4 regions of the Sodalis praecaptivus genome follow, and region 1 is predicted to be linked to each of the others. Evidence: predicted binding sites of a transcription regulator. Region 1 holds the regulator's gene; each other region holds the start of a gene.
What was found. Region 1 encodes PurR, which represses purine synthesis genes. Its sites were predicted from a motif close to CANGCAAACGTTTGCNTG; they were not measured.
Positions count from the first base shown of each region.

Region 2: purE (5-(carboxyamino)imidazole ribonucleotide mutase) is a predicted target of PurR. The motif match lies at 3,467-3,484, and genes of this name have one in related genera.
Region 3: purH (bifunctional phosphoribosylaminoimidazolecarboxamide formyltransferase/IMP cyclohydrolase) is a predicted target of PurR. The motif match lies at 2,654-2,671, and genes of this name have one in related genera.
Region 4: rfaQ (putative lipopolysaccharide heptosyltransferase III) is a predicted target of PurR. The motif match lies at 4,106-4,123, and genes of this name have one in related genera.

Region 1 covers NZ_CP006569.1:2,338,565-2,346,478, forward strand. The annotation lists gene SANT_RS10355 (Grx4 family monothiol glutaredoxin) at 204-551, opposite strand; gene SANT_RS10360 (C40 family peptidase) at 943-1,905, shown strand; gene SANT_RS24095 (YnhF family membrane protein) at 2,116-2,205, opposite strand; gene purR (HTH-type transcriptional repressor PurR) at 2,426-3,445, shown strand; gene cfa (cyclopropane fatty acyl phospholipid synthase) at 3,919-5,070, shown strand; gene SANT_RS10375 (riboflavin synthase) at 5,141-5,758, opposite strand; gene SANT_RS10380 (MATE family efflux transporter) at 5,994-7,367, shown strand; tRNA gene SANT_RS10385 (tRNA-Val) at 7,527-7,603, shown strand; tRNA gene SANT_RS10390 (tRNA-Val) at 7,612-7,688, shown strand.
Region 2 covers NZ_CP006569.1:3,373,740-3,381,653, forward strand. The annotation lists gene cysS (cysteine--tRNA ligase) at 1-1,293, opposite strand, end outside; gene ppiB (peptidylprolyl isomerase B) at 1,558-2,052, shown strand; gene SANT_RS15080 (UDP-2,3-diacylglucosamine diphosphatase) at 2,063-2,782, shown strand; gene SANT_RS15085 (ASCH domain-containing protein) at 2,921-3,343, opposite strand; gene purE (5-(carboxyamino)imidazole ribonucleotide mutase) at 3,577-4,086, shown strand; gene purK (5-(carboxyamino)imidazole ribonucleotide synthase) at 4,083-5,153, shown strand; gene SANT_RS15100 (NADP-dependent isocitrate dehydrogenase) at 5,577-7,808, opposite strand.
Region 3 covers NZ_CP006569.1:4,488,048-4,495,961, reverse strand. The annotation lists gene purD (phosphoribosylamine--glycine ligase) at 1-927, opposite strand, end outside; gene purH (bifunctional phosphoribosylaminoimidazolecarboxamide formyltransferase/IMP cyclohydrolase) at 947-2,536, opposite strand; rRNA gene SANT_RS19950 (16S ribosomal RNA) at 3,088-4,629, shown strand; tRNA gene SANT_RS19945 (tRNA-Ile) at 4,703-4,779, shown strand; tRNA gene SANT_RS19940 (tRNA-Ala) at 4,975-5,050, shown strand; rRNA gene SANT_RS19935 (23S ribosomal RNA) at 5,491-7,914, shown strand, end outside.
Region 4 covers NZ_CP006569.1:4,602,081-4,609,994, reverse strand. The annotation lists gene SANT_RS20510 (glycosyltransferase family 2 protein) at 1-132, opposite strand, end outside; gene waaA (lipid IV(A) 3-deoxy-D-manno-octulosonic acid transferase) at 133-1,401, opposite strand; gene SANT_RS20500 (glycosyltransferase family 4 protein) at 1,591-2,718, opposite strand; gene rfaQ (putative lipopolysaccharide heptosyltransferase III) at 2,831-3,943, opposite strand; gene SANT_RS20490 (glycosyltransferase) at 4,511-5,509, opposite strand; gene SANT_RS20485 (glycosyltransferase) at 5,562-6,665, opposite strand; gene SANT_RS20480 (deacetylase) at 6,877-7,851, shown strand; gene SANT_RS20475 (O-antigen ligase family protein) at 7,815-7,914, opposite strand, start outside.

The sequences.
Region 1 (7,914 bases):
GTTGCCTAGCGAACGCCGCAGGGCATGCCGGGCGGCGATGACGCCCGCACTGCCCCGCGCCCGGCACGCTGAGAGGCAAAAAAAACCACCCGCTGTGCCTTGGGTGGTTTTGGGTGCGATAGCGCCGAGGCGGTCTCTCGGCCGTGGCGCATTAGCGCCGGACGGCATCGGGACGGCGCGCTATAGTGCGCACATTCCACCCGTTACTGCGCGTTATCCGCTTGCGAATTGTATTTTACCGCCGTTTCTTTAATCAGCGGCTGCAGCTCGCCGCGCTGGTACATTTCAATGACGATGTCGCAGCCGCCGATAAGCTCGCCGTCCACCCACAGCTGCGGGAAGGTCGGCCAGTTGGCGAATTTTGGCAGTTCAGCGCGGATATCCGGATTGGTCAGCACATCGACATAGGCAAAACGCTCACCGCAGGCGGACAGCGCCTGTACCGCCTGGGCGGAAAAACCGCAGCCCGGTAATTTAGGCGAGCCCTTCATGTACAGAAGAATCGGATTCTCGGCGATCTGTTGCTGAATTTTTTCGATAGTCGTGGTCATTGTCTCGCTTCCTTAAGCCAGTGGCTGGCTTTTATTTATCATGCATCGGGTCTGACGTAATTCACTATTCTAACGATTCCGGGGGGAACATTTAAATGCTTTTTTCACGTTAGCCCCGCAGGCGGGCTTCAGCCGCCCCGGCCGTGATACAACGGGCACGAACGCCGGGTCTGCCCTTGCGGCGGCGCAGATTTGCGACTAGGGCGTTTAACGGGCTGTAAAACCGTTGCTTTTTACGGCTGCCCGCGCGCAAAAATGCCGCATCGCGCATGTTATTCACGTTTATTCACAATCTGTAGGAAAATACGGATGCATTAGAACCGCAAATAGCTTAAATTCAGCTGAGCCGTCATTTTCCCCCGACCTTGGGCCACAGAGGATAGCGTTTATCATGCGTTTATGCTTTACGCTTTTTGTGCTGCTGTTTACCCAGCTCTTTCTCAATCTCGCGCACGCCGCGCCGAATGCGGGAGTCAATGCCGATCAACGTAAATCGCAGGCCAGCGCGGCGAAAACCGATGACCGACGCAAGCGCAAGCCCGTTAAGCTGCAAAAAAAGACCCGCAGCACCGAGAGCGAGCATTTGGGTAATCCCAAGTTAAAATCCGCCGTGGTGAAACCCCGCAAGGCCGTCGCCACCAAAACGCCCCCCGCCGACACAGCGCCAACCGCCGGCAAAACCACCGCCGCAAAAACGCACGCCGCCGGGCAGCGGGCGAAAACGAAAAGCGTCACCAGCGATAAAACCGCCGCCGTGAAGGTGGGTAAAAGCCCCATTACGTCTTCCCGCCGCCAACGTGAAAATACGCGTCTGGCGCATAACCAGGCCGCCGGCAAAGGGCTGAAGAAAGCCTATGGACGCCATCGCGGCGGCGCGCAAGCCCGGACGACGGCCATGGCGGCAGACGCGCAGCCATTGCGCATGAGCGAAAGCCACAAGGTTCGCTACCAGCACGCCAAATTAACGGCGATGGCCAAACTGATGTCGCAGGTGGGCAAGCCCTATCGTTGGGGCGGTAAATCGCCGACCACCGGATTCGATTGCAGCGGGTTGATTTACTACGCCTATAAAGACTTAATCCGCGTGCCGCTGCCCCGTACCGCGAACGAAATGTACCACCTGCGGGATGCAGCGCCGGTGAAAAAGAGCGAGTTGGAAAGCGGCGATCTGGTCTTTTTCCGCATCCGCAACCGCGGCACGGCGGATCATGTCGGGGTTTATCTGGGCAATGGCCGTTTCATTCAGTCACCCCGCACCGGGCGTGACATCCGTATCAGCTACCTGAGCGAAGATTATTGGCAGGATCATTATGTCGGCGCCCGCCGCGTGATGACGCCCACCACCATTCGCTGACGGCCACGCGCGACAGCCTCTCCCCCTTGCCGTCGCAGCGTAGGTCCTAAGGGCCTTTTGACGTCCGCGCCAGTTCACCGTGCCGATCCGCGCGCCGTTCCTGGGCCGCAATTCGATCCAGCTCCCTAGAAGTGGTTTAAAGATGACAAAAAAAAGGGCCTGGAGCCCTTTTTACCGTCTGGGTGAAGTTTGGCGCGGCGCCAAACGCGATCAATTCAATACGGCGGTAAAGCTGAAGATAATAATGACCAACAGCGAAAAGACGGTAGTCGTTAACGACCAAGCAAAATCGCGGCTCATGATATTTCCTTTTAACGCTTCTGCGTCAGGTGGCTAAGTTAGTCGGTATTCGTTCTCTATCTTGCCATAACCGTGGCCAAAAAGCATGTCCCGCCGGCGGCTCAACGCATATAACGCTTTCACTTTCTCGACAAATCGAGGAAAATTGCCTTTTGTTGGCAGGCAAACGATTCACATAGCATTATCCCCTGCTGCCGAGGGATCCAGGAGTAGTTTAGAGATGGCAACCATAAAAGATGTAGCCAAACACGCGGGGGTATCAACGACTACGGTTTCCCATGTGATTAATAAAACCCGCTTCGTGGCGCCGGAGACCAAACGCGCCGTATGGGACGCCATCAAACAGCTCAGCTATTCCCCCAGCGCGGTGGCGCGCAGCCTGAAGGTCAACCGCACCAAATCCATCGGTCTGTTGGCCAGCACCAGCGAAGCCCCCTATTTCGCCGAGATAATTGAATCCATAGAGCATCACTGTTTTGCCAAAGGCTACACCCTTATCCTGTGCAATTCCCACAACGAAACATCGAAACAGCAGGCCTATTTGCAAATGCTGGCGCAAAAGCGGGTCGATGGGCTGTTGGTGATGTGCGCCGAATACCCCGAAGCCCTGTTGCGGCTATTGGAAGAATATCGCCATATTCCCATGGTGGTGATGGATTGGGGTGAGGTGCGCGGCGATTTTACCGATACTATCGTCGATAATGCCTTTGCCGGCGGTTATATGGCCACCCGCTATTTACTCGATCGCGGCCACCGGGATATTGGCGCCATTCCCGGCCAGCTGGCGCGCAATACCGGCGGCGGGCGCCACCGCGGTTATCTTCATGCGTTAAAAGAGGCCGATATTCTGCCCAACCAGGCCTGGATTGTTCAAGGTGATTTCGAGCCGGCTTCCGGTTATCGCGCCATGCAACATATTCTGGCCCAGTCCCACCGTCCCAGCGCGATATTTTGCGGCGGCGACGAGATGGCGATGGGCGCATTGTGCGCCATCCACGAGCATGGGCTGCGCGTACCGCAAGACATTTCACTGATAGGCTACGATAATGTCAGCCACTCGCGGTATTTCACCCCCGCGCTTACCACGGTGGATCAGCCCAAGGCCGTATTAGGGGAATCCGCGCTGACCATGCTGCTTGATAGGATCATCAGCAAGCGGGAAGCCGCGCAGACGATCGAGGTTCATCCCACCCTGGTGGAGCGCTGTTCGGTGGCCGATGGCCCCTACCGTAACCGCTAATCCAGTGCCGTCGATGGCTGAGGCCCCGTGTTTGCGGCGGCATTGGCCATTATGCACGGCGTTTTACGCGCTACCTGGCCGCGTCAATTTCCCCGCGACGCGGAAATGAATAATAACTCTTTAGGCGCACTAACTCTTTGAGGAGTGTAACTGTTTCCCAAAGTTATCATTAACTTAGGCTATTATTCCTATTGCTGTTTTTGGAGTTGTCTAAAGCCGGATGCAGGCTTATACTCAATTACGTTAACAATTATAACGAGTTGTTTATTCATTTTGCTTTAGGGACCTGATGTTTACTCATGCATGCTTTTTTCGTGCAAAGCAGCCGGTTTAACAACCATTCTGAGTTTCTATTCCTCTGTTAATTTGTCGTATCAGACACCACGGCTTACCGTGGATTCTTATAAAAGCTCGCAGGCAGCGCCTGGCTCTTCCTGACGAGGTATTTTTAGAAGAAAGGTGATGGAGAAGCTATGAGTTCCTCGTGTGTTGAAGACCTGAGCTTTCAGGATAACGCTTGGTATCGCATCGTCCATGAATTACTCGCTGAAGCCGACATTGAAATCAATGGATCCCGTCCATTCGATATTCGCGTCAACAACCCGGATTTTTTTAAGCGCGTACTACAGGACGGTTCACTGGGTTTAGGTGAAAGTTACATGGATGGCTGGTGGGATTGCGAACGGCTGGATATGTTTTTTCAGCGTGCGTTGCGCAGCGGACTGGAAAATAAGCTCCCCCATCATTTAAAAGATACCCTACGCGTCGCCGCGGCGCGCCTGACTAATCTCCAATCGCGCAAAAGGGCCTGGATCGTCGGTAAAGAACATTACGATTTAGGCAATGACCTCTTTTCGCTGATGCTCGATCCGTATATGCAATATTCCTGCGGTTATTGGCCTCATGCCGCCAGCCTTGAGCAGGCCCAGCAAAATAAACTGGAGATGATTTGCCAGAAACTGCAATTGCAGCCGGGGATGTCGCTATTGGATGTCGGTTGCGGCTGGGGCGGTCTGGCGAATTATGCGGCACAACATTATGGCGTTAAAGTCCACGGCGTCACTATCTCGGCCGAGCAGCAAAAGCTGGCGCAAACGCGCTGCGCAGGGCAAGATGTCACGATTTTGTTGCAGGATTATCGCGATTTAAATTTGCAATTCGATCGCATTGTCTCGGTAGGGATGTTCGAGCACGTGGGGCCGAAAAACTACCCAACCTATTTCGATGTGGTGGCCCGTAATCTGAAACCCGACGGTCTGTTTTTGCTGCACACCATCGGCGCGAACCGGACCGATATGAATGTGGATCCGTGGATTAACAGATATATCTTCCCGAACGGCTGCCTGCCGTCCGTACGGCATATTGCCGATGCCAGCGAGCCCCATTTCGTCATGGAAGACTGGCATAATTTCGGCGCGGATTATGATCGCACGCTCATGGCCTGGCATGAACGCTTCATCGCCGCCTGGCCGACGTTGCAGGGCAATTATTCCGAACGTTTTTACCGCATGTTTGTTTACTACTTACAGGCCTGCGCCGGCGCGTTCCGCGCCCGCAATATCCAGCTATGGCAGGTTCTGTTCAGCCCTCGGGGCGTCGAAGGCGGTCTGCGCGTCGCGCGGTAAACAACGTTGCGCCGTCATGGCTGCCGGCGCATATGACGGCGCTGTCAGACCGCGCCGCCGCCCATCTGGGTCAGGCGCGCTCGCGCGCCGCCAAAACCCGCTCTACGGTGTCGACAATCGCCTGCGTCTGCGGGTCAATTTCGATATTGACGCTATCGCCGAGTCGTTTCTTACCGAGCGTGGTGCGCAGCAACGTTTCAGGAATTAAATGTACGCAAAAACGGTTGCCCGCGACTTCGCCTACCGTCAGGCTAATACCGTCAACGCCGATATAACCCTTATGCAGGATGTATTTCATCAGCGCCCTGTCCGGCAAGGAAAACCAAATTTGCCGATTGTTCTCCGAGGTCACGATTTTGGTCAACTCGGCGGTGCAGATAATATGCCCTGACATCAGATGACCGCCAATCTCCGCCTGCAGGGTCGCAGCCCGTTCCAGGTTGATCTCATCGCCGACCTTAAGCGTGCCTAAGTTGGTCAGCCGGAGCGTTTCTTTCATCAGATCGAAGCTGACCACGTCGCCCGCGATGCCGGTCACCGTCAGGCAACAGCCGTTATGGGCCACCGACGCGCCGATGGTCAAACCCGGCAACAGCGCCGCCGGCAGGCGGACGTGATGGGTACGAAAATGGTCTTTTTCCTCAATCGCGGTAATGGGCGCGGTGGCCTGAACAATCCCCGTAAACATGCGTTTTCCTCATCTGGCTACACCGAATAACTCGGCGCTCAGTTTGCCCCATAATATGACGAATTCCAAATACTGACAGGATACCATAGAGGCTATGCCCCTTATATCGCGTCATTTTCCTGCTATCTTCGTCGACAAAATGCATTACACTATGCCGCTAAAAGGATCCAGCCATGTCAACGCGTGCGGGTTCCATTAATAAATTCGGTTCGTCACTCGCAACAAAGGTGTCCGCGTGCAAAATTATGTTAAGGAAGCGCGTATCTTACTGGCTTTGGCCATCCCGGTAATTTTCGCCCAAGTATCGCAAACGGCGATGGGGGTCGTGGATACCATTATGTCCGGCTCGGTAAGCGCCACCGATATGGCCGCGGTAGCGGTGGGCACCTCCATTTGGCTGCCGGTCATTTTGTTCGGTCACGGCCTGCTGCTGGCGCTAACGCCGGTTATCGCGCAGCTCAACGGCTCCGGACGGCGAGACCGGATTGCCCATCAGATACGTCAGGGCTTCTGGCTGGCGCTGGGCGTGGCGCTGGTCATCATGGTGCTGCTGTATAATAGCCATCTTGTCATCGAGCATATGCACAGCGTCGAGCCGGCGCTGGCGGAGAAGGCCGTCGCCTTCTTGCGCTGTCTGCTGTGGGGCGCGCCGGGCTATCTGTTCTTTCAGGTACTGCGCTGCCAGTGCGAAGGTCTCTCCCGCACCAAACCGGGCATGGTGATAGGCTTCATCGGTTTGATGAGCAATATTCCCATCAACTATGTTTTCATTCACGGCAAACTCGGCATGCCGGCGCTGGGCGGCGTCGGCTGCGGCGTCGCGACCGCGTCGGTTTACTGGATAATGTTTTTGCTCTTGCGCGCCTATATGCGCCGGACCAGCTCATTTCGCGATTTGCGCTTAACCGGCGGGCTGCAAAAACCCGATCCAATAGCGCTAAAGCGACTGTTCACGTTGGGATTGCCGGTGGCGCTCTCGCTGTTTTTCGAGGTCACCTTGTTTGCGCTGGTGGCGCTACTGGTCGCGCCGCTGGGCATCATCGCGGTGGCCGGCCATCAGATCGCCTTGAATTTCAGCTCGCTCATGTTTGTGCTGCCGCTATCGATCGGCGTGGCGGCCACCATCCGCATCGGCTTTCGCCTGGGGGAAGGCGATGTTGAGCAGGCGCGAGTCAGCGCCAGGGCCAGCCTGATGATAGGCGTCACGCTGGCCTGCTGCACCGCCCTGTTTACCAGTCTGCTGCGTGAGCGGATTGCGCTCTTGTATAACGATACGCCGGCGGTCGTGGCCATGGCCTCGCATTTAATGCTGCTAGCGGCCCTCTATCAGATTTCTGATTCCATCCAGGTTATCGGCAACGGCGTGCTGCGCGGCTATAAGGATACCCGGTCGATCTTCTTTATCACCTTTACCGCCTATTGGCTGCTCGGCCTGCCGTGCGGGTACGTGCTGGCGCTGACGGATTGGCTGCGACCCGCCATGGGTCCCAGCGGTTTCTGGATTGGGTTTATTGTCGGTCTGACCTCAGCCGCCGTTTTGATGATGTGCCGGATGCGCTGGCTACAGCGCCAAACCCCCGCGCGCATTTTGCGTCGGGCGGCGCGCTAAGGGGCATGACGCCTCTTGATCGGTGAAAAAGCCGGCTTAATGCACATTCCCTCGACAATCAATCGGCGTTCGGGGGAAAAAACGCGTTTTCCCCTTGCAAGGCGTGATAGAGCCCGTTAATATTCGTCCCGCTGCCGCGCAGGCAGCAGGCAACAAAATGCGTTCTTAGCTCAGTTGGTTAGAGCACCACCTTGACATGGTGGGGGTCGATGGTTCGAGTCCATTAGAACGCACCATTCTTTGTGCGTCCGTAGCTCAGCTGGTTAGAGCACCACCTTGACATGGTGGGGGTCGGTGGTTCGAGTCCACTCGGACGCACCAAATCTTACCGTTCCCTTTTCCCTCGACTCCTTTTTTAATCGCTACTGTTTGTGCAGCGATGATGTTGCGCTATGTTTCCCACGGCCTCTCTTCAGCCAGCGTCCTCTGCGCCAGCTTCGGCGCCGGGTATTTTCATGAGGCTAAACAATGTGCACCCGCGCGTGACAAAACGGGTTTTGCCGATGGCGACGATCTGCGGCAAAAATGACACAATCACGCTTTTTTT
Region 2 (7,914 bases), 1.0 Mb from region 1:
CTGCCGGGCTTTGCGCGCGTCGTTGCGCTGCTGAATTAACGCGGTTATCTCGGCATTCTCATCCACGTCGCCGCCGGCGCCCTGCTGCAGGAAGGCGGCGGGATCCTGCTCAAGCAGCCCCAGCACCCCAGCCAGCTGGCGTAACGTCGCCGCCATACCCTGCGCCGCCGCCGGCTGCTCGCTTTTCAAGCGGTTCACCTCGCGGGCGATGTCGAACAGGACAGAATAGGCTTCCGGGGTATTAAAGTCGTCATCCATCGCCGCTGTAAACTGCGCCACGAAGTTTTCACCGCCGGCGGGCGCAGCTGCCGCATCGGTGCCGCGCAGGGCGGTATACAGGCGCTCAAGGGCGGCCCGCGCCTGCTTAAGATTCTCTTCGCTGTAATTAAGCTGGCTGCGGTAATGGCCGGACATCAGAAAATAGCGCACCGTTTCGGCGTCGTAATAGCGCAGGACGTCGCGCACGGTAAAAAAGTTGCCCAGGGATTTGGACATCTTCTCTCGATCGACCATCACCATCCCGGCGTGCATCCACACATTGACATAAGGGCCGTCGTGAGCACAGGTGGACTGTGCGATTTCATTTTCATGGTGCGGGAAAATCAGGTCCGAACCGCCGCCGTGAATATCAAAATGATGGCCAAGCTGCCGGCTGTTCATGGCCGAACACTCAATGTGCCAGCCGGGCCGGCCGTCGCCCCACGGCGATGGCCAACTCGGCTCGCCGGGCTTCGACATTTTCCACAGCACGAAGTCCATGGGGTTGCGTTTTACTTCGGCGACTTCGACGCGAGCGCCGGCCTGGAGCTGCGCCAGATCCTGGCGGGACAACAGGCCATAGTCGCTGTCGCTGTCCACGGCGAACATCACATCACCGTTGGTGGCCACATAGGCATGTTCTCTGGCCAGAAGCTGCCCCACCAGTTCAATAATCGCGTCCATATAGTGCGTGGCGCGCGGTTCATGATCGGGACGCAAAATATTCAGCTGGTCGAAATCGAGATGCATCTCTTGGATCATGCGATCGGTAAGCTGATGAAAGGGTTCACCGTTTTCCGCAGCGCGGCGAATAATTTTGTCTTCAATATCGGTGATATTGCGGACATAATTGACCTCATAGCCGCGATAGCGCAGATAGCGGGTAACGACATCAAAGGCGACGAAAGTGCGCCCATGGCCGATGTGGCAGAGGTCATACACGGTAATGCCGCACACATACATACCGATTTTACCGGCATGGATAGGTTTAAATTCCTCTTTTTGGCGTGTCAGGGTGTTAAAAATCTTTAGCATCGAAAATCATTCCATGTGTCTGCGGATTACGCGTGTAGAGCGCCCAGCGGTAAAGGTCAATAAACCTAACGGGGTATTGAACCCTGAAGCCGCAGCTATTGCAAGGGTATGCCCGGAATTCCCCGTGCTTGACGCGGTGCTGTCATTCGGCCGACGGAGGGAAACGGGGGACAATGCTGACTCTATGCCAGAGTTATGCTATAAAACCCCTCTGCCCGTACACTTCGTATGAATGCAATTCATCAGACTTTCAGGACATTAAATATGGTTACTTTACATACCAATCACGGCGATATCGTTATCAAAACTTTTGCGGAAAAAGCGCCGTTAACCGTTGAGAATTTCCTCAATTATTGCCGCAGCGGGTTTTATGACAACACCATTTTCCATCGCGTGATTAATGGCTTCATGATCCAGGGCGGCGGCTTTGTCCCCGGTATGGAACAAAAGGCGACCCAGGCGCCGGTAAAAAACGAAGCCAATAATGGTCTGAAAAACACTCGCGGTACGCTGGCGATGGCCCGTACCAACGATCCGCATTCTGCCACCGCACAATTTTTTATCAACGTGGTGGATAATGACTTCCTGAATTTCCGTTCTGAGCGTCCCGACGGCTGGGGATATTGTGTCTTCGCCGAAGTGACCGAGGGTCTGGACGTGGTGGATAAAATCAAAGGCGTCGCGACCGGCCGCAGCGGGATGCACCAGGATGTACCGAAAGACGACGTCATCATTACCCATGTGACGATCGCGGAGTAACCTTAGCCGCATGTCAACGCTGTTCGTCGCGGATATTCATCTTTGCGCACAGGAGCCGGCGATTACCGCCGGTTTTCTGCATTTTCTACGTACCCGCGCCGTCGCCGCGCAAGCATTGTATATTCTTGGCGACCTGTTTGAGGTGTGGATAGGCGATGATGATCCCAATCCGCTGCATCACGAGATCGCCGTCGCGCTACGGGCGCTGGGTCAACGCGGTATTCCCTGCTATTTCATTCACGGTAATCGTGATTTCCTGCTTGGCCAGCGCTACGCCAGCGCCTGCGGAATGACGCTGCTGCCCGCGCAACAGGTTATGCAGCTTGACGGGCTTCGGGTGGTGATATTGCATGGCGACACGCTGTGTACCGACGATAGCGATTATCAGCGTTTTCGCCGCCGGGTGCATCAACGCTGGCTGCAGCGGCTGTTTCTGTCGCTGCCGCTGCGGCTGCGGTTGCGCATCGCCGACAGGATGCGCGCCAATAGTCTTCGTGTCAACGCCGGCAAAACCGCCGATATCATGGACGTCAACGCGCAGGCGGTCATGGCGGTGCTGGCGCACACCGGCGCGACGGTGATGATCCATGGCCATACCCACCGGCCGGCGATACATGAGCTGCCCGGGGAGCGCCGTCGCGCGGTGCTTGGCGCCTGGCACCGCCAGGGGTCGGCCATTGAGGTCACGGCCAAGGGCGTCACGCTGCACGAGTTCCCTTTCGGCAGTTGAAGTTTGGCACGCGCCCGGCGTTATCTTCTCGACCACGAGAGGCGCTTATCCCCTCAGCGCAGCCACCGGGGCCTTTTGCCGCCAGGGTTTCCCGCTCAACCGGGGGCTCGTAGGGCACCAGGCCACCTCTGCACGGGTCTATAAGGTCTCCACCAGCATAAACTCTTCCACCACCAGCGCCATCTCTTCCGACCAGTGGCCGGCACGTTCAAAAAACGCCCGGTGGGTTTCACGCCAGTAGGCCAGGCTAAGATCTCCCTCGCCTTCTTTGGCCGCCATTTCCGCCGTGACGTCGCAAAAACGCAGCAGGCGCAAGGCGGTGGTGCGGATAACCGCCAGCGGGCGCTCCCTGCCATCGAGGATCACGCTGTAGTCGCCAATGCGCGGGGAGCTGGCATCCTGTTGGTAAGCCTGCAGCGAGCAGCAGGTGGCGGTTTTTATGCCCCCTACCACCAGTGCGCCCAACTCGTCGGCCATTTGCGCGCTATCGCCGAAAGCCCAATAGGCCGCGCCCGGGTAGGTTACCGTAAGCGGCGCGCTTTCCTTTGGTGTGGTTTCCATCGCAGATATCCCGTTGAGCCCCGCCGGCACCGGCCAGGGCAAGCTATTCAGTTAAAGCAACATTTCGGTGCAGTATAACCCGCACAGCGCATTTTTTCCTTCGCCGCGCACGCCGCCGGCGGCTACGCAACCGTTTTCCTCTACCGGGACCCATGATATGCTCTACGCCCGGTTAGCCAGGCCGCAGGGTCTGTTAAGAACGCCGACATTATGACCACAGGAGCACGACGCGTATGCAATCCAACCACGCCACGGCAAAGATCGCGATTGTCATGGGTTCCCAAAGCGATTGGAGCACCCTGCAATTTGCCGCGGAAATTCTCACCGCGTTAAACGTTCCCTTTGAGGCGGAAATTGTTTCAGCCCACCGTACCCCTGATAAGTTATTCCGCTTCGCCGAGCAGGCGGCCGACAACGGTTATGCGGTGATTATCGCCGGCGCGGGCGGCGCGGCGCATTTGCCGGGCATGCTGGCGGCCAAGACGCTGGTACCGGTGCTCGGGGTGCCGGTTCAAAGCGCGGCGCTGAGCGGCGTGGACAGTCTCTATTCCATTGTACAAATGCCGCGCGGTATTCCGGTCGGTACCTTGGCCATCGGCAAAGCCGGCGCCGCCAACGCCGCCCTGCTGGCCGCCCAAATTTTAGCGCTGCATGACGCGGCGCTGGCCGATCGTTTGAGCCAGTGGCGCCAACGGCAAACCGATGAGGTCCTGAGCCATCCCGATCCGAGGGAACAGGCATGAAGCCGGTCTGCGTACTGGGCAACGGCCAGTTGGGTCGTATGCTGCGGCAAGCCGGCGAGCCGCTGGGTATCGCGGTGTACCCGGTCGGGCTGGACGCCGAACCCGAATCGGTGCCCTTCGGCCAAAGCGTCATCACCGCCGAAATCGAGCGCTGGCCGGAAACCGCCCTCACCCGCGAATTGGCGCGTCATCCGGGCTTCGTTAATCGCGATATTTTCCCCAGGTTGGCCGACCGGCTAACGCAAAAGCAACTGCTGGACCAGTTGCGTCTGGCCACCGCCCCCTGGGCGCCGCTGGCGGGTGCCGCCCAATGGCCGGAGGTGTTTGTTTCCTTCGGCAATTTGGCCATTGTAAAACGCCGGGTGGGCGGCTATGACGGTCGCGGCCAATGGCGGCTGCATCCAGGCGAAGAGGCCACCCTACCGCAGGAGTGCTACGGCAGTTGCATCGTCGAGCAGGGCATCGCCTTCGATGGGGAGGTCTCGCTGGTCGGCGCCCGGTCCGCCGATGGCGTCCAGGTCTTTTATCCGCTGACCCATAATTTCCATCAGGATGGCATTCTGCGCGCCAGCGTCGTCTTTCCCGCCACGGATAGCGGCCTGCAACAGCAGGCGGAAAATATGCTCGGCGCTATCCTGCATGAGCTGGACTATGTCGGCGTGATGGCGATGGAGTGCTTTATTGTCGGCGATCGGCTGCTTATCAATGAACTGGCGCCGCGGGTGCATAACAGCGGCCACTGGACGCAAAATGGCGCTTCCATCAGTCAATTTGAACTGCATTTACGCGCTATTCTGGCGCTGCCGCTACCGGCACCGGTCGTCAGCGCGCCCGCGGCCATGGTGAATATTATAGGCAGCGACGTGAATATCGATTGGCTGGCGGACTCGCTAGTGCATTTGCACTGGTACCAAAAAGAGGTGCGCGCGGGGCGCAAGGTCGGACATTTGAATCTTAGCCATCCTGATAGCGCGGCACTCAGCCGCAGCCTGCAGCGGTTGGCAACGCTACTGCCGGCGGAATACCAACACGGGATCGACTGGGCAAGGCAGAAACTGGCCGGTTGAGGTTGAGCGGGCGCGGCTCGCTCTGTCCACAACATTGCCAACGAATTGCCCGCTGCGCTGACCGACGCGATAAGTCCATCGTCCGCCGATCGTAACAATGCACCGGCTCCTGCACCGCCGTATGCGGCGCATTGTTGCCAATGCGCGTCGATCGTGACAACGCACCGGCTCCTGCGCCGCCGTATGCGCCGCATTGTTGCCAATGCGCGCCGATCGTGACAACGCACCGGCTCCTGCGCCGCCGTATGCGCCGCATTGTTGCCAATGCGCGCCGATCGTGACAATGCACTGGCTCCTGCGCCGACGTATGCGCCGCATTGTTGCCAATGCGCGCCGATCGTGACAATGCACTGGCTCCTGCGCCGCCGTATGCGGCGCGTTGTTGTCAATGCGTGCCGGGCAGGGGCTGCCCGGCGGCCTGCCTCAGGCGCCCACCGCCTGTAGCGCGGCGTTGAGGGTGGCGCTGGGGCACATGGCTTTGCTGGTCAGCGCGGGATCCGGATGATAATAGCCGCCGATATCCACCGCGTTACCCTGCACCTGATTCAGCTCCGACACAATTTTCTGCTCATTATCAGCCAAGGTGCGCGCGAGCTCGGTGAACTGCTGCTTTAACGCCGTGTCCTCGTTCTGCTCCGCCAGCGCCTGCGCCCAGAACAGCGCCAGATAGAAGTGACTGCCGCGGTTGTCGAGCTCACCGACTTTACGGGAAGGGGATTTGTTGGCGTCGAGGAATTTGCCGGTTGCCTGATCCAGCGTTTTCGCCAGCACTTTGGCCTTGCTGTTGCCGGCGGCGATACCGACGTGCTCCAGCGAGGCGGCCAGCGCCAGGAATTCTCCCAGCGAATCCCAGCGCAGGTGGTTTTCCTGCACAAACTGTTGAACGTGTTTGGGGGCGGAACCGCCGGCGCCGGTTTCAAACAGGCCGCCGCCCGCCATCAAAGGCACGATGGAGAGCATTTTGGCGCTGGTACCCAGCTCCATAATCGGGAAGAGATCCGTTAAATAATCGCGCAGCACGTTGCCGGTGACCGAAATAGTGTCCTTGCCCGCGCGGATCCGCTCGATGGAAAAACGCGTGGCGTCGACCGGGGACAGGATACGAATATCCAGCCCGTCGGTATCATTCTCCTGCAAATAACGCTGCACTTTCTCAATCATGCGCGCATCGTGCGCACGGGCCGGATCGAGCCAGAATACCGCCGGCGTATTGGATTCACGGGCGCGGTTGACCGCCAGCTTCACCCAATCCTGAATCGGCGCATCTTTAGCCTGGCACATGCGCCAAATATCGCCCGCCTCTACCGGATGGGCCAGCAGCACGTTGCCCGCCTCATCGGCGACCTGCACCACGCCGTCGGCGGGGATCTGGAAGGTCTTGTCATGAGAGCCGTATTCTTCAGCCTTTTGCGCCATCAACCCCACGTTGGGCACGCTGCCCATGGTCTTGGGGTCAAAAGCGCCATGCTGCTTGCAATCTTCAATTACCGCCTGGTATACACCGGCATAGCAGCGGTCGGGAATAATGGCCTTGGTATCATGCAGTTGGCCATCGGGCCCCCACATTTTGCCGGAATCGCGGATCATTGCCGGCATCGACGCATCCACGATAACATCGCTAGGCACATGCAAATTGGTAATGCCTTTGTCGGAATTCACCATGGCAAGCGATGGCCGCTCGGTGTACAGCGCCTCGATGGCTTGTGTGATTTCCGTCTGTTCAGCGGCGGGCAATTCTTTGATTTTGGCGTATAAGTCGCCAATACCGTTGTTGGCGTCGAAGCCCAGCGTTTTCAGTTTATCGTTATAGCGGGCCAGCACCTCTTTATAGAATTCAGACACCACGATACCGAACATAATCGGATCGGACACCTTCATCATAGTCGCTTTCAAATGCAGCGACAGCAGCACGCCCTGCCGTTTGGCATCGGTGATCTGCTGCGCGATAAAGCTGCTCAACGCCCTTTTGCTCATGACCGCGGCGTCGATGATTTCGCCGGCGTTCACCGCCGTTTTGGCTTTCAAAACCTGCTTGGCGCCATCGCGGCCGACGAGAGTGATACTAACGTTACCATCGCGTTCAATCAGCGCCGATTTCTCGCTGCCGTAGAAATCGCCCTCGTGCATATGGGCAACGTGGGATTGAGACGATGCCGACCATTCTCCCATGCGGTGCGGGTGTTTGCGGGCGTAATTCTTCACCGACAGCGGCGCGCGGCGATCGGAGTTACCTTCGCGCAGAACCGGGTTAACCGCGCTACCTTTGATTTTGTCGTAGCGGGCCTTGGCCTCTTTTTGCGCATCCGTGTTCGGTTCGTCAACGTAATCCGGCACCGCATAGCCCTGCGTTTGCAGCTCTTTGATGGCGGCTTTCAGCTGCGGCAGCGAGGCGCTGATATTCGGCAGCTTGATGATATTGGCTTCGGGCGTCACCGCCAGTTGACCCAGCTCCGCCAGGTGATCCGAGAGGCGCTGATCCGATTGCAGATGTTCGGGGAAATTGGCGAGAATACGACCCCCCAGCGAGATATCGCGGGTTTCGACGGCGATCCCCAGGGATTGGGTGAACGCACGGATGATCGGCAGCAGCGAGTAGGTCGCCAGCGCTGGGGCTTCATCGGTGAGCGTATAGATAATCTTGGACGTCGTAGTCATTTATTACGTTAACTCCTCTCTCTCATAGCGATTGCAACTATCGTGAAGAGTGCCGAACCGTTGCGTTCACCGTTGACACCCATTGGGAGCATAAGCGGAAACGCGG
Region 3 (7,914 bases), 2.1 Mb from region 1:
GGCGACCAGGTCGGATCGCATGCGCAACATAATAGGTTGGGTTTCCGGATCGCCGAAGCGGCAGTTAAACTCAATGACTTTCGGCTGGCCATCAGGGCTTATCATCAGGCCGGCATACAGGAAACCGGTATAGACATTCCCCTCCGCCGCCATGCCTTTCACCGTTGGCCAAATCACCTGCTCCATCACCCTGCGATGGACCTCATCGGTCACGACCGGCGCCGGTGAATAAGCGCCCATACCGCCGGTATTCGGGCCGGTATCCCCATCGCCCACGCGTTTATGATCCTGGCTGGTGGCCATCGGCAGCACATGCTCACCGTCTACCATGACAATAAAGCTGGCCTCTTCTCCGTCGAGAAACTCTTCAATGACAATACGGTGCCCCGCATCGCCAAAAGCGTTGCCGGCCAGCATATCGTTCACGGCGGATTCCGCTTCCGTCAGCGTCATGGCGACAATCACGCCCTTACCCGCAGCCAAACCGTCCGCTTTGATAACGATCGGCGCGCCCCGCTGACGCACATAGTCCAGCGCCGGCGCGACCTCGGTAAAGTTCTCATAGCGCGCGGTGGGAATACCGTGGCGGGCAAGGAAGTCTTTGCTAAAGGCCTTGGAACCCTCCAACTGCGCGGCGGCTTGCGTTGGGCCAAAAATCCGCAGGCCCGCGGCGCGGAAAGCATCCACCACCCCCTTCACCAGCGGCGCTTCCGGTCCCACGATGGTCAGCCCGATGTGACGTTCTTGGGCAAAGGCGACCAGCGCCGGAATATCGGTCGCGGCGATGTCTACATTTTGCAACGTGGGTTCCAGCGCGGTGCCGGCGTTGCCGGGCGCAACATAGACGTTGTCGGCAAGCGTCGATCGCGCGGCTTTCCAGGCCAAGGCGTGTTCACGTCCGCCGTTGCCGATAATCAAAATATTCATGGCGAGCTAACTCCTGGGCTTAATGGCGGAAATGACGCATATGGGTAAAGATCATGGCGATGCCATGCTCATTGGCGGCGGCGATGACTTCGTTATCGCGAATCGATCCGCCCGGTTGAATGACACAGCGTACGCCTACCGCCGCCGCGGCGTCGATACCGTCGCGGAACGGGAAGAAGGCGTCAGAGGCCATCGCCGATCCCTTGACGTCCAGACCTTCGTCCGCCGCCTTGATGCCGGCGATTTTTGCCGAGTAAACGCGGCTCATTTGTCCGGCGCCGATACCGATGGTGCGCTGCTCGCGGGCATAAACGATGGCGTTGGATTTGACGAATTTCGCCACCTTCCAGCAAAACAGCGCATCGCGCATTTCCGCCTCTGTCGGCTGGCGTTCGGTAACCACTTGCAGATCCTGCAGATCCACCATACCCACATCGCGCTCCTGCACTAACAGGCCGCCGTTAACCCGTTTGAAATCCAACCCCGGCGTCTGCTGCTGCCAGCGTCCGCAGGCCAGTACCCGCACGTTTTGCTTACCGGCCAGCACCGTCAGGGCGTCATCGTCGACGGCCGGGGCGATAATGACCTCCACAAATTGGCGGCTCACGATCGCTTTGGCGGTCTCGGCGTCCAGCGGCCGGTTGAAGGCGATAATCCCGCCAAACGCGGAAGTGGGGTCAGTCTGGTAGGCGCGATCATAGGCTGCCAGCGGGGTATCGCCGGTGGCCACGCCGCAGGGATTGGCGTGCTTAACGATGACGCAAGCCGCCTCGGTGAAGGCCTTCACGCATTCAAGCGCCGCATCGGTGTCGGCGATGTTGTTGTAGGAGAGGGCTTTCCCCTGTAGCTGCCGTGCGGTGGCCACCGACGCTTCATGCATTTCGGGATCGGTATAAAACGCCGCCAATTGGTGGCTGTTCTCGCCGTAGCGCATGTCCTGTTTCTTGATAAAGTTGAGATTGAGGGTGCGTGGAAAGCGGCCGGAAGGCTGCTTGGTGTCGCCATGATAGGCCGGCACCTGGCTGCCGAAGTAGTTGGCAATCATACTGTCATAGGCGGCGGTATGTTCAAATGCTTTAATCGCTAGGTCGAATCGGGTTTCCAAGGTGAGCGAGCCGCCGTGGCTGTCCATTTCCGCAAGCACCGCGGGATAGTCGGCGCTGTTGACTATAATTGCCACATCTTTATGGTTTTTGGCCGCAGAGCGCACCATGGTGGGGCCGCCGATATCAATATTCTCCACCGCCTCTTCGCGGGTACAGTCCGCGCGCGCCACCGTGGCGGCGAAAGGATAAAGGTTGACCACCACCATATCAATCGGCGCAATGTCATGCTCATGCATAACGGCGTCATCAATATCGCGACGTCCCAGAATGCCGCCATGCACTTTGGGATGCAGCGTTTTGACACGCCCGTCCATCATTTCGGGAAAGCCCGTATAGTCTGACACTTCGGTGACCGGCAGGCCCGCCTCGGCCAGCAGGCGGGCGGTGCCGCCGGTGGAAAGCAGCTCAACTCCGCGCTGGGACAGAGAGCGGGCGAACTCCAGAATACCGGCTTTGTCGGAGACGCTGAGCAGCGCGCGGCGGACAGGACGTGGTGGTTGCATGGCAAATGACCCTTGATATGAATAGCAATGACGTTAACTGGCGTTGTCAGGCAATGCCGAAGCGGCATTGATGTCCGTGGCCACTCGACCCGGACAAGAAAAATTTGCCTGAATTGTAGCGAAAACGATTGCGCGATGCTCGCCAAATTTTGTTCTCGCGCCTGTTGTTGTGGATAAGTTTGTGTAAAAGCAGGTATAAGCCGGTATTTGCTGTGGAAAGCAGCAAACGGTGTCATTTGACAAAAATAGCGGTTGCCATGGGGCCGGAACCCCCTATAATGCGCCTCCATTGTCCGGCCTGTTACCGCTACGGCGCAGCAGGCTGAACGACGCAGAAGTTGGCCCGGCGGGCTTGACTCTGTAAGAGGAAAGCGTAATATACGCACCTCGCGCCAGCCCGATGACGGCAGCGCAGCGCTCTTTAACAATTTATCAGACAATCTGTGTGGGCACTCACAAGACGATATCGATACACGAAATATCAAGTCTTGAAGAGTGAACAACGAATATTCATATGAATACCAGTTTTAATTCTTTGAGCATCAAGCTTTTAATTGAAGAGTTTGATCATGGCTCAGATTGAACGCTGGCGGCAGGCCTAACACATGCAAGTCGAGCGGCAGCGGAAAGAAGCTTGCTTCTTTGCCGGCGAGCGGCGGACGGGTGAGTAATGTCTGGGGATCTGCCCGATGGAGGGGGATAACTACTGGAAACGGTAGCTAATACCGCATAACGTCGCAAGACCAAAGTGGGGGACCTTCGGGCCTCACACCATCGGATGAACCCAGATGGGATTAGCTAGTAGGTGGGGTAATGGCTCACCTAGGCGACGATCCCTAGCTGGTCTGAGAGGATGACCAGCCACACTGGAACTGAGACACGGTCCAGACTCCTACGGGAGGCAGCAGTGGGGAATATTGCACAATGGGGGAAACCCTGATGCAGCCATGCCGCGTGTGTGAAGAAGGCCTTCGGGTTGTAAAGCACTTTCAGCGGGGAGGAAGGCGATGGCGTAAATAGCGCTATCGATTGACGTTACCCGCAGAAGAAGCACCGGCTAACTCCGTGCCAGCAGCCGCGGTAATACGGAGGGTGCGAGCGTTAATCGGAATTACTGGGCGTAAAGCGTACGCAGGCGGTCTGTTAAGTCAGATGTGAAATCCCCGGGCTCAACCTGGGAACTGCATTTGAAACTGGCAGGCTAGAGTCTCGTAGAGGGGGGTAGAATTCCAGGTGTAGCGGTGAAATGCGTAGAGATCTGGAGGAATACCGGTGGCGAAGGCGGCCCCCTGGACGAAGACTGACGCTCAGGTACGAAAGCGTGGGGAGCAAACAGGATTAGATACCCTGGTAGTCCACGCTGTAAACGATGTCGATTTGAAGGTTGTGGCCTTGAGCCGTGGCTTTCGGAGCTAACGCGTTAAATCGACCGCCTGGGGAGTACGGCCGCAAGGTTAAAACTCAAATGAATTGACGGGGGCCCGCACAAGCGGTGGAGCATGTGGTTTAATTCGATGCAACGCGAAGAACCTTACCTACTCTTGACATCCAGAGAACTTGGCAGAGATGCCTTGGTGCCTTCGGGAGCTCTGAGACAGGTGCTGCATGGCTGTCGTCAGCTCGTGTTGTGAAATGTTGGGTTAAGTCCCGCAACGAGCGCAACCCTTATCCTTTGTTGCCAGCGATTCGGTCGGGAACTCAAAGGAGACTGCCGGTGATAAACCGGAGGAAGGTGGGGATGACGTCAAGTCATCATGGCCCTTACGAGTAGGGCTACACACGTGCTACAATGGCGCATACAAAGAGAAGCGATCTCGCGAGAGTCAGCGGACCTCATAAAGTGCGTCGTAGTCCGGATTGGAGTCTGCAACTCGACTCCATGAAGTCGGAATCGCTAGTAATCGTGGATCAGAATGCCACGGTGAATACGTTCCCGGGCCTTGTACACACCGCCCGTCACACCATGGGAGTGGGTTGCAAAAGAAGTAGGTAGCTTAACCTTCGGGAGGGCGCTTACCACTTTGTGATTCATGACTGGGGTGAAGTCGTAACAAGGTAACCGTAGGGGAACCTGCGGTTGGATCACCTCCTTACCTAGACGATACGTTGAGTGACGTGTCCACACAGATTGTCTGATAACTGTAACGAGCAAGAAAAACCTTCTATAGGCTTGTAGCTCAGGTGGTTAGAGCGCACCCCTGATAAGGGTGAGGTCGGTGGTTCAAGTCCACTCAGGCCTACCAGTTTCGCTTATCCCGATGAATGAGACCGCAGCGTGTTGCCGCCAGGCAAGCGTGTCAGGCGGTGTCCGGCATGCGGCGAAAAGGGAAACTGGCTGTCGTCCTGTTTACTGACTGTGATGAACGAGGCATTACCTGTGCACGCAGGTAGGCGGACTCAGCGCGGGTGACCGACGGCATATGCAAGGTGAACGACTTGGGGCTATAGCTCAGCTGGGAGAGCGCCTGCTTTGCACGCAGGAGGTCAGCGGTTCGATCCCGCTTAGCTCCACCATTCCGTCATGGAATGTTTTTGTCATCCTGCGGGATGAGAGGTTTTTCTGTCGTTGATTTATTTCAGAGCGCGTTTATCAAGCGCGCTGCGAAATACCGCTCTTTAACAATCCGGAACAAGCTGAAAATTTGAAACACATGCTGAAGTGCAAACTCAGTATGCGAGTCTCTCAAACGAAGTAAGCAAACCTGAGATAACGCGTAAGCGTTATCACTGTAGCGCGACAGGCCTTGTCGTCTCCGTGGCGTCTTCACAGACGCCGCCGGGTCTCGCCAGTATGGCGACACTCGAGCGAGACGGCGCGAACGGCTGAAAGCCCAGGCGCACGGCACGCAGGCACCGCAGTGGACTTGATGTCCATGAGGATGCCGAGCACCGCGCAACGCCGGATTTCGGTCGTGCAGCCCGTCGGACAAGGTGCAAACAGCTCAGGGTTGTGAGGTTAAGTGACTAAGCGTACACGGTGGATGCCTAGGCAGTCAGAGGCGATGAAGGACGTGCTAATCTGCGAAAAGCGCCGGTGAGCTGATATGAAGCGTTATCAGCCGGCGATGTCCGAATGGGGAAACCCGGTGCAATTCGTTGCATCATCGTTAAGTGAATCCATAGCTTAACGAAGCGAACCAGGGGAACTGAAACATCTCAGTACCCTGAGGAAAAGAAATCAACCGAGATTCCCCCAGTAGCGGCGAGCGAACGGGGAACAGCCCAGAGCCATCATCAGCTTGCGCATCAGGAGAACGGTCTGGAAAGTCCGGCGACAGAGGGTGATAGCCCCGTATCCGAAGGTGTGCTTGTTGTGAGCTCGATGAGTAGGGCGGGACACGTGATATCCTGTCTGAAGATGGGGGGACCATCCTCCAAGGCTAAATACTCCTGACTGACCGATAGTGAACCAGTACCGTGAGGGAAAGGCGAAAAGAACCCCGGCGAGGGGAGTGAAATAGAACCTGAAACCGTGTACGTACAAGCAGTGGGAGCATCCTTCGGGGTGTGACTGCGTACCTTTTGTATAATGGGTCAGCGACTTATATTCTGTAGCAAGGTTAACCGTATAGGGGAGCCGCAGGGAAACCGAGTCTTAACTGGGCGTCTAGTTGCAGGGTATAGACCCGAAACCCGGTGATCTAGCCATGGGCAGGTTGAAGGTTGGGTAACACTAACTGGAGGACCGAACCGACTAATGTTGAAAAATTAGCGGATGACTTGTGGCTGGGGGTGAAAGGCCAATCAAACCGGGAGATAGCTGGTTCTCCCCGAAAGCTATTTAGGTAGCGCCTCGTGACGTCATCTACGGGGGTAGAGCACTGTTTCGGCTAGGGGTCCATCCCGGATTACCAACCCGATGCAAACTGCGAATACCGTAGAATGTAATCACGGGAGACACACGGCGGGTGCTAACGTCCGTCGTGAAGAGGGAAACAACCCAGACCGCCAGCTAAGGTCCCAAAGTCATGGTTAAGTGGGAAACGATGTGGGAAGGCACAGACAGCCAGGATGTTGGCTTAGAAGCAGCCATCATTTAAAGAAAGCGTAATAGCTCACTGGTCGAGTCGGCCTGCGCGGAAGATGTAACGGGGCTAAACCATGCACCGAAGCTGCGGCAGCGACACGTAAGTGTTGTTGGGTAGGGGAGCGTTCTGTAAGCCTGCGAAGGTGGCCTGTGAGGGCTGCTGGAGGTATCAGAAGTGCGAATGCTGACATAAGTAACGATAAAGCGGGTGAAAAGCCCGCTCGCCGGAAGACCAAGGGTTCCTGTTCAACGTTAATCGGAGCAGGGTGAGTCGACCCCTAAGGCGAGGCCGAAAGGCGTAGTCGATGGGAAACAGGTTAATATTCCTGTACTGGGTGTGACTGCGAAGGGGGGACGGAGAAAGCTAGGTTCGCCGGGCGACGGTTGTCCCGGTTCAAGCGTGAAGGTGGAATGAGCAGGCAAATCCGCTCATTCTTAACACTGAGGCGTGATGACGAGCCACTACGGTGGTGAAGGAATTGATGCTACGCTTCCAGGAAAAGCCTCTAAGCTCCAGGTCACATCGAATCGTACCCCAAACCGACACAGGTGGTCAGGTAGAGAATACCCAGGCGCTTGAGAGAACTCGGGTGAAGGAACTAGGCAAAATGGTGCCGTAACTTCGGGAGAAGGCACGCTGGCATGTAGGTGGAGGGCCTTGCGCCCCGAGCTGAAGCCAGTCGCAGATACCAGCTGGCTGCAACTGTTTATTAAAAACACAGCACTGTGCAAACACGAAAGTGGACGTATACGGTGTGACGCCTGCCCGGTGCCGGAAGGTTAATTGATGGGGTTATCGCTTGCGAGAAGCTCTTGATCGAAGCCCCGGTAAACGGCGGCCGTAACTATAACGGTCCTAAGGTAGCGAAATTCCTTGTCGGGTAAGTTCCGACCTGCACGAATGGCGTAATGATGGCCAGGCTGTCTCCACCCGAGACTCAGTGAAATTGAACTCGCCGTGAAGATGCGGTGTACCCGCGGCAAGACGGAAAGACCCCGTGAACCTTTACTATAGCTTGACACTGAACATTGAGCCTTGATGTGTAGGATAGGTGGGAGGCTTTGAAGTGTGGACGCCAGTCTGCATGGAGCCAACCTTGAAATACCACCCTTTAATGTTTGATGTTCTCACTCAGGCCCGTTATCCGGGCCGAGGACAGTGTCTGGTGGGTAGTTTGACTGGGGCGGTCTCCTCCCAAAGTGTAACGGAGGAGCACGAAGGTTAGCTAATCACGGTCGGACATCGTGAGGTTAGTGCAAAGGCATAAGCTAGCTTGACTGCGAGAGTGACGGCTCGAGCAGGTGCGAAAGCAGGTCTTAGTGATCCGGTGGTTCTGAATGGAAGGGCCAT
Region 4 (7,914 bases), 2.3 Mb from region 1:
CGTTTGGTCACTGCTGCCGGCATCCAGCACCACGATTTCATCGGCCCAGCTTACCGACGCCAGGCAATCCGGCAGGAGCTCAGCCTCGTTGCGGGTAATGAGCACCACCGACAGACGCTTTCTTTGCGACATTCACTGGCTCCGTTGCGGCAGATAAGGCTCAAGCAGATTCAGCAGGCGCTGCAGCGCGCCCTGGTTCTGATGCAGAACCTCGACGGCGTGACGGCCGTAATACAGGCGATAGTCCTCATCGGTCAACAACGTGGACACCGCGTTGACCAGCGACGGCACGTCGGTGACGGTAATCAACCCGCCGGCTTCATCCAGTTTGCTGCAAATATCGCGGAAATTCAAAGTATGCGGCCCCATCAGCACAGGAATGGCGTGCGCCGCCGCTTCGAGGGGATTATGGCCGCCGCGCGCCACCAGGCTGCCGCCGACGAACGCCAGGTCGGCGATGCCGTACAGCAGCATCAGCTCGCCCATGGAATCGCCCACCACCACCTGCGTGCTGGCGGACGGAATTTCACTGCTGCTGCGCATGATGTAACTGAAGCCGGCCTTCATGGTCATCTCCCGCGCCGCCGGAAAACGCTCCGGGTGGCGCGGGACCAAGATAAGCAACAGATCGGGAAAGTTGGCCAGCAGTTGGCGATGCGCCTGCAATAATAGCGTTTCTTCACCATCATGGGTGCTGGTGGCTATCCATACCGGGCGCCGCGACGCCCACTGGCGGCGCAGAGTAAGCGCCCGCGCCGCCAGCTCGGGGGTCACGGAAATATCGAATTTCAGGCTGCCGGTGACCGCCAGCTGGTTCTTTTTCAGGCCAAGCTCGAGGAAGCGTGCGCCATCCTCTTCGTTTTGCGCCGCGATGAGGGTAATGCGGCGCATGATGTCGGCGACAAAGCCGCTAAACCTTTTATAACCGGCGGCGGAGCGGGCCGAGAGGCGCGCGTTGGCGACCACCAGCGGGATACTGCGGCGGTGCAGCGCCTTGATAAGGTTTGGCCACAGCTCGGTTTCCATAATGATAACCAGCTTGGGATTGACCCGATCGAGGAAACGGTTCATCGACCCGGGCAGATCATAGGGCAGGTAGACATGATGGACATCATTGCCGAACGCCGACTGTACCCGTTCGGAGCCGGTGGGCGTCATCGTGGTGACGGTAATAGGCAGCAACGGGTAGCGGTGGCGCAGGGCGCGCACCAGCGGTATGGCCGCCAGCGTCTCGCCTACCGACACGGAATGCAGCATGATACCGCCGGGTTTCACCTTGCCCTGGCAAAAGCCGTAACGTTCGGGCCAGCGGCGGCGGTAGGCGGGCGCTTTTCTACTGCGCCATAATAACCGTATCCACACCAGCGGCTGGATTAAATATATGATTATGTTGTAGATCATTATAATTAACTATTGTAAGGCACAGCGACCCATGTGCTGAGTGAGTTTTTAACCAGATAATGTGAATTTCCCCAAAATCGGGAACATGCTAGCAGATAAGTCATTATCCCTCATTAGCGGGCAGGCATTTATCTGATTAGTGCTGATTGCCGGCCGCGGCGCGCGAGCCATCCTAGACCGACGCCACGGCTATGATAACAGTTGCCGATAAAGACCCATAAGCTGACGTGAAAGATTTGCCGGCGTGCAAGTGCTTACCCGCTGGCGCGCGGCGGCGCCCATGGCGGGATCTCGCTCCCGGGACGGCATCTCGGCGGCGAACGTCTTCAGGCTGGCGATATCCAGCGCATCGCAGACAAAGCCCTCGCGGCCCTGCTCAATAAATTCCGCGCCCCCGCAGCGCTGGCTGGTGATGACCGGCAGGCCGCAGGACATGGCCTCAAGGATCACGTTGGGGAACGGGTCGTACAGCGTCGGCAGGATGAGCGCGTCCGCGGCGTGGTAACAGGGCAGCACATCTTGGCGGACCCCGGTGAAACGCACGCGCGACAGGCAGCCCAGGCTTTGCGCCAGGGCCTGATAGCGCCGCTGGTGTTTGTCTTGTCCAACGACAATCAGGTAGCGATCGGTGTCGGCTACCGCGCTAAGGGCCTGTCGTAGCCCTTTGCGCGCAAAACCGGAGCCGACGAAAATCAGCGCGCAGGCCTGTTCCGGAATCGATAGCGCTTCCCGTGCCGCCCGGCGTTGCGCGCCGTCGGCGGGGGCGAATCGATTTGGATCGATGGCGTTGTAAATCAGAGCGAACTTATCTTCCGCTACGCCGTAATAGTGCATGATATCGTTCCGCACCATCGCCGAATTGCAGATGATTTTCTTTAGCTGCGGGGATTGAAACATGTCGCGTTCCGCCGACAGCACATAGCGGTGATAACGGCTGATATGCGTCAGCCAGCGCTGATGGGCGGGAATGATGCGCGCGCGCTGCGCCAGCCACGCCCGGTGGACGCCATCGCCGGCGCGGAACACATCACAGCCGGCGATGCGCTCATGGCTTTGCACCAGATCGAAATGGTGCTGTTGCCAGTACCGCCGGGCGGCATCGGCGAAACCGCGCTCGCGTGCGATGCGGCCACCACCGCGCGGGTTACAGATATGCACCTGCCAGTCGGGCTGCGGTTCGCCTGACCACTGGCGCGTAATGATGTTCAGTTCCAGTCCGCTGTTATCAAGCGCTTCCAAGGCGCGGGAGATAAAGCGTTCCGCGCCGCCGTCGGGACGGTATTTTTGCCGTACTATCGCCAGGCGGATAGTTGTCATGTCGGAGTTTCCCTTGCCGCCGCGATCCACGGGCGGCCGTTTGCGATGGCGCAAATGCCCTTGCCGGCACCGCGCGGTAGGCCGATGGCGCGTTTCCGCCGGCGTCGCGCGTTTACGGCGCAAGATCCCTTACCGTCAGCGGGTCGGGTGCTGATAAATAGCCTCTCGCTGCCGTCAGCACCGGCTCAAGCGGTATCGCGCTGAGGTAGCGCTGCCGGGTTTGAGTATCAATCGTATCCGGATCCGGCAGTTCGGCGTAATCGCCGGCCCACAGCACGGTACTCTTTTCGCTCCAGGGACGCCAGCGCTGCAGTTTAGTCGGGCCGAACAGCGCCACGCAGGGGGTGTCCAGCGCCGCCGCCATATGCATAGGCGCAGAATCGACGCCGATAAACAGGCGTGCACCCTCTATGACCGCCGCCAGCTGAGGCAGCGAGAGCTGCCCGGCCAGGGAGACGGGTTTCACTGCGCGGCAAAGCGAAATGATATGATCAACCATCTCCAATTCTTTTTTGTCAGGCGCAGCGGTCAGCACCACCGGCAACCTGCTGGTTGCCAATCCTTCAATCAGCTGCGCCATTTTGGCGTCGTCCCAGCATTTATACAACCAGCGCGAGGTCGGCTGGATAACGATATAGTCGCCCGACACCCCTTGTTCGCGCAATAACGTTTCGCCCCGGACTTTATCCGCCGCCGTAAAGTACATGCTGCAACTGCGGTCGGTAATGGCAAGGTTAAGCGGTTCCAGAATACTGAGATTTTGTTCCACGGTGTGCAGTTGCGCGTGGTTGCTGGTAGCCACTAGACGGTTGTGCGCCAGGCGCCAGAGAAAAGAACGCCGCTTGGTGAAATTAAAACCGATGCGCAACCTCGCGCCGCTGAGCAGCGTGATAATCGCGCTGCGCCATTGATCGGCAAGATTGATGACAAGATCATAATGGCGCGCGCGTAGGGTTTGCGCTAACGCGAATTCCTGTTCCAACTGACGCAGCGGGCCCTGTTTTTTCCACTGACGATCGATGACGTGGATCTGGCCTATCGCCGGATGATGCGCCAGGATCGGCGCCGTTTCTTTATACAAGAGCACGTCAATTTCCGCCGCCGGATAATGCTGACGCAGATTATTAATCACCGGCGTGGTCAAAATCATATCGCCATGGTGGCGTAATTTAATCAGTAAAATCTTGCGGGGCAGGAAGGGCGTATCGTCGTGACGCGTGGGCATGGTGGCGCGGACCTGTATCAAACAGTGGATTACTGAGCAGGACCGGCCAGGAAATGAGAATCGCCAAGGGTGAACACCTGCTTTATCCGGTAAATTCCGGTAAGGAATACCATTATTAGATAATTATAAGTATCGAAAATGGTGTCGACAACCTCTATTCATCAAGCAAACGTTAGTCAGAGAAGCGGGGTAAACGCGGCAAACTGGGCGATGGGCGCCCCAGTCCGCGCTCAGAGCGGGGATTACGCGGCGGGGTCGCGCTTCGCAATATCTCATTAATCATCGCGAGCGGTATCGACAGGTTGTGGTATGAGGGGCGAAGCGCCAGCGTGGTTGAACGGCAGCCAAAGGGTGCCAGCAGGGCAGTCGCCGGATGTGGTGGGGTCAAATGGCAAAGGCTAAGCTTTCACCGCCGTAGGATAGGGATCCTGGGGCAGATGATGAAGACAGGCCCCAGCCGTAAGAGGTGAGGCGTCGCGCTAACGGAGGAACAAAAAAAACCGGCGGCGCAGTGCGCCGGGCATTCAGCTATCGCTATACCGCCGGAGAGCGTTAATGGCGCTCGGGTTATCGCCGGCGCCAGGCGTAGAGACGGCACAGCCACAGCAGCAGCTGGTACCACTGGCGGATGCCGCGCGCATTGCGGATCATGCGTTTATGGGTGCCGCTGCTGAAAATATCGCTAATGATCATCCGCCGCGCCGCCGGATCCGGTTCGCGCCGTGCCGCATGGCAAACGGACAGCGCTTCATGGGTCACCTGCCGCGCAAACTCAGGGTAAAGAGGGATTTTGCCGCGATAGCGCCGGTTGATGCCTTCGAGTAGCTCGGCGATGCGCAAATAATGCCGCTGATATTCGACGTTTTTCACGCCGGTTCGTTTTCGATTGCTGATGGACCTCTCGTGGATGTAATAGCGATACAGCACGTCCTGGGTATAGCGCACGCGGCGGGCGTTGAACATCAGCTCGGTGGTCCAGGGTATATCCTGATGATGCAGCCCCGGCTCAAAGCGCAAATCCAACTGCTTTATCAACGACAGGCGATAGATGCCGAGCCAGACCACATGCAGGTAACGCCGGGTGGCCAGCGCTCGGCGCAGCCATTGGCTACCGCTCAGTACGCCGGTCGAGCTCAGGCGATCAAGGGGAATAAGCGTCTTAATCCGCTGCGAGCCGGCGAAAAAACGCTCGCCGTTGCATTGCGCCACATCCAGGTCATCCTGCTCCGCCATCGTCAACAGCCGCTGATATAGGGTGGGATAGAGCATATCGTCGGCGTCGGGAAAGGTGACATAGACGCCGCGCGCCGTCGCCAGGCCGGCGTTGCGCGCGCGCGATACCCCACCGTTGGGCTGGTCAATTACCCGGACATGGGCATAGCGCTCGGCGTATTCATGCGCCAGCACTTCCGAACCATCCGTCGAACCGTCGTTGACCAAGATGATTTCCAGGTCAGTAAGCGTTTGCGCCAACAGGGAAGACATAAATGTGTGAAACATGGCGCCGGCGTTATACAGAGGAACGATAACGCTTAGCTTAATCGTTGCGGATTCCGGTTGTGTCATTGTCGTCATGGGTCTTTTATCGGATGAAAAGCGCCTGGCGCTGCCGCCGGCGTCAGGACGCACCTTGCGCCAAGGCGATATATTGCCGGCAAATCGTCGTTATCTCGTAGGCTTGCAGACGGGAAGAGGAAATCGCCGGCGGCCGGTCATAAACCGCGCGCATGGTTTTCGCCAGCGAAACGCTGCTCAACTCCGCCAGCCCCGCGGAAAGTTCGCCGTCCAGAATCTCCTCCGGACCGCCGGGACAACGGGTGCTGACCACCGGCGTGTCACAGATAAGCGCTTCCACCAGCACATTACCAAACCCTTCGCTATCGGAGCTTAAGATCAGCATACGGGCGTGGCGGATATAGGGATAAGGATTGGTATTGAACGCTTTGAACAACACCCGATCGGTAATTTGCAGATCTTGCGCCAAGGACTTAAGCCGCCGCAGCATAGCGTCGCTGCCTTTGCCCAGAATGACCAGCGGCGCCTGAATACCGCTTTCGGCGTAGGCTTTCAGCAACCGATCCTGACGTTTATTTTCATGCAAACGGCCAACGTGAATGAGGTAATCCTGACCGGCCAGTTCACAAGGCGCCTCGGCCAGCCGACGGATAGCGCTGAAATCGAAGGGGTTGTAAATCACCTCGGCATGGCGCGGCATCACGTTGAAGGCTTGGCGCATATCATCCAGGACGCCGCGCGAGACGGCGATAATATTGCGGTTTTGGTAGAGCGCATGAATTTTCTGGCGTTTCAGCCAGCGGGAGAAGCCCGTGCGATGGCCCAAATAGCCCAACGAAAACATGGTATGCAGACAAAACCAGATGCGATCCCGCGGTAACACGCGGCTGAGCGCCACGATGCGGTCGGTTTTGTGCAGATGGGAGACCACCAGATCGAACTCGCCGTTGCGCTGTTGCGATGCCAGCACCGCCTTATCCAGCGCCCGCGCCCGGCGCGATAGCTCCGTCAGTTTGCGCCAGGGGGTGCTGGCGTGGTCAGCGATAATCTGATACTCAATGCCGTCCGGTAGCGCGTAGTCGCACACTCCCCGCAGCGAAAATATCGACACCCGATGGCCCTGGGACGCTAACCCCTGCGCGAGCGTTAGCAGCACTTTCTCTGCGCCCCCGCCGGGTAAACCATCAATGATCATCAATATACGCATGCTGATTTCCGCTGTATGCCGCTGTACACGGTCTGTTTTCTCGGTGATCCTACCCTAAGGCGAGATGAAAATCTCCTTAAGTTTCATCGAGACCATGAAGGTATCCATCACATTGGCGCACCTGTTGGGTAGATTATCGCGAACAATCCAGTTTGCGCTGTTAACGGCGGCTGCGTAACATGGATTTCTCTGATTTCAGACTGGACTCGGTATGGCTACCCCTGCTTTTATTATTACTATAGACACAGAAGGCGACAATCTCTGGCAAAACCATGGGCATATTACTACCGAGAACGCCCGTTTTCTGCCGCGTTTCCAGACATTATGCGAAAAGTATCGCTTCAAGCCGGTGTATCTCACCAATTATGAAATGGCGATGGACGACGCCTTTGTGGACTTCGCCCGCGACGCCATAGCGCGCGGCAGCGCGGAAATCGGCATGCATCTGCACGCCTGGAATAGCCCGCCTGCCCACGATCTCACCGGCAATGACGGGCGTCATAAGCCTTACCTGATTGAATATCCCGAGGCGGTGATGCGGGAGAAAATTCTGTTTATGACGCAGCTGTTGGAAGAGACTTTCCAGACAAAGATGTTAAGCCATCGCGCCGGCCGCTGGGCGTTTGACGAGCGCTACGCCGCGATGCTGCTTGAGCTGGGCTATCAGGTGGATTGCTCCGTCACTCCGCGGGTGGACTGGCGTCGCTCCCCCGGCGCGCCGTCAGGGGCGGGCGGCAGCAATTACCGTCATTTTCCCGATCGCGCCTATTTTATCGATCCCGAGGATATTTCACGTCCTGGCGCCTCACGGCTGCTGGAAGTGCCGGTGACCACCGCCTACAAGCACGCCCCGTGGGTGAATGCAATCAGTCAGGTTTACGATCGTCTGCGCGGTAAACGGCGTGGCCCTTCGGTGCAATGGTTACGGCCCGCCGGCGGCAACGCCGCGCAAATGTGCCAGGTGGCGGCGCAGAGCCTGGCCGCCGGAAGTGATTATGTGGAGTTTATGCTGCATTCGTCCGAGTTTATGCCGGGCGGTAGCCCGACGTTCAAGGACGAGGCCGCCATAGAGCGGCTATATCACGATTTGGAGATGCTGTTCGACGGGTTGCAAAATCGGGTAATCGGTATGACGCTGGCGCAGTATTATCAGCACCGCCTGGGGCAATCGGCAGCCTCGGTCTGAGGGGCGGGCGACGGCAGCGTCAGCACCACCGCCAGCGGGAACCAGAACATGTACCAGGCGACG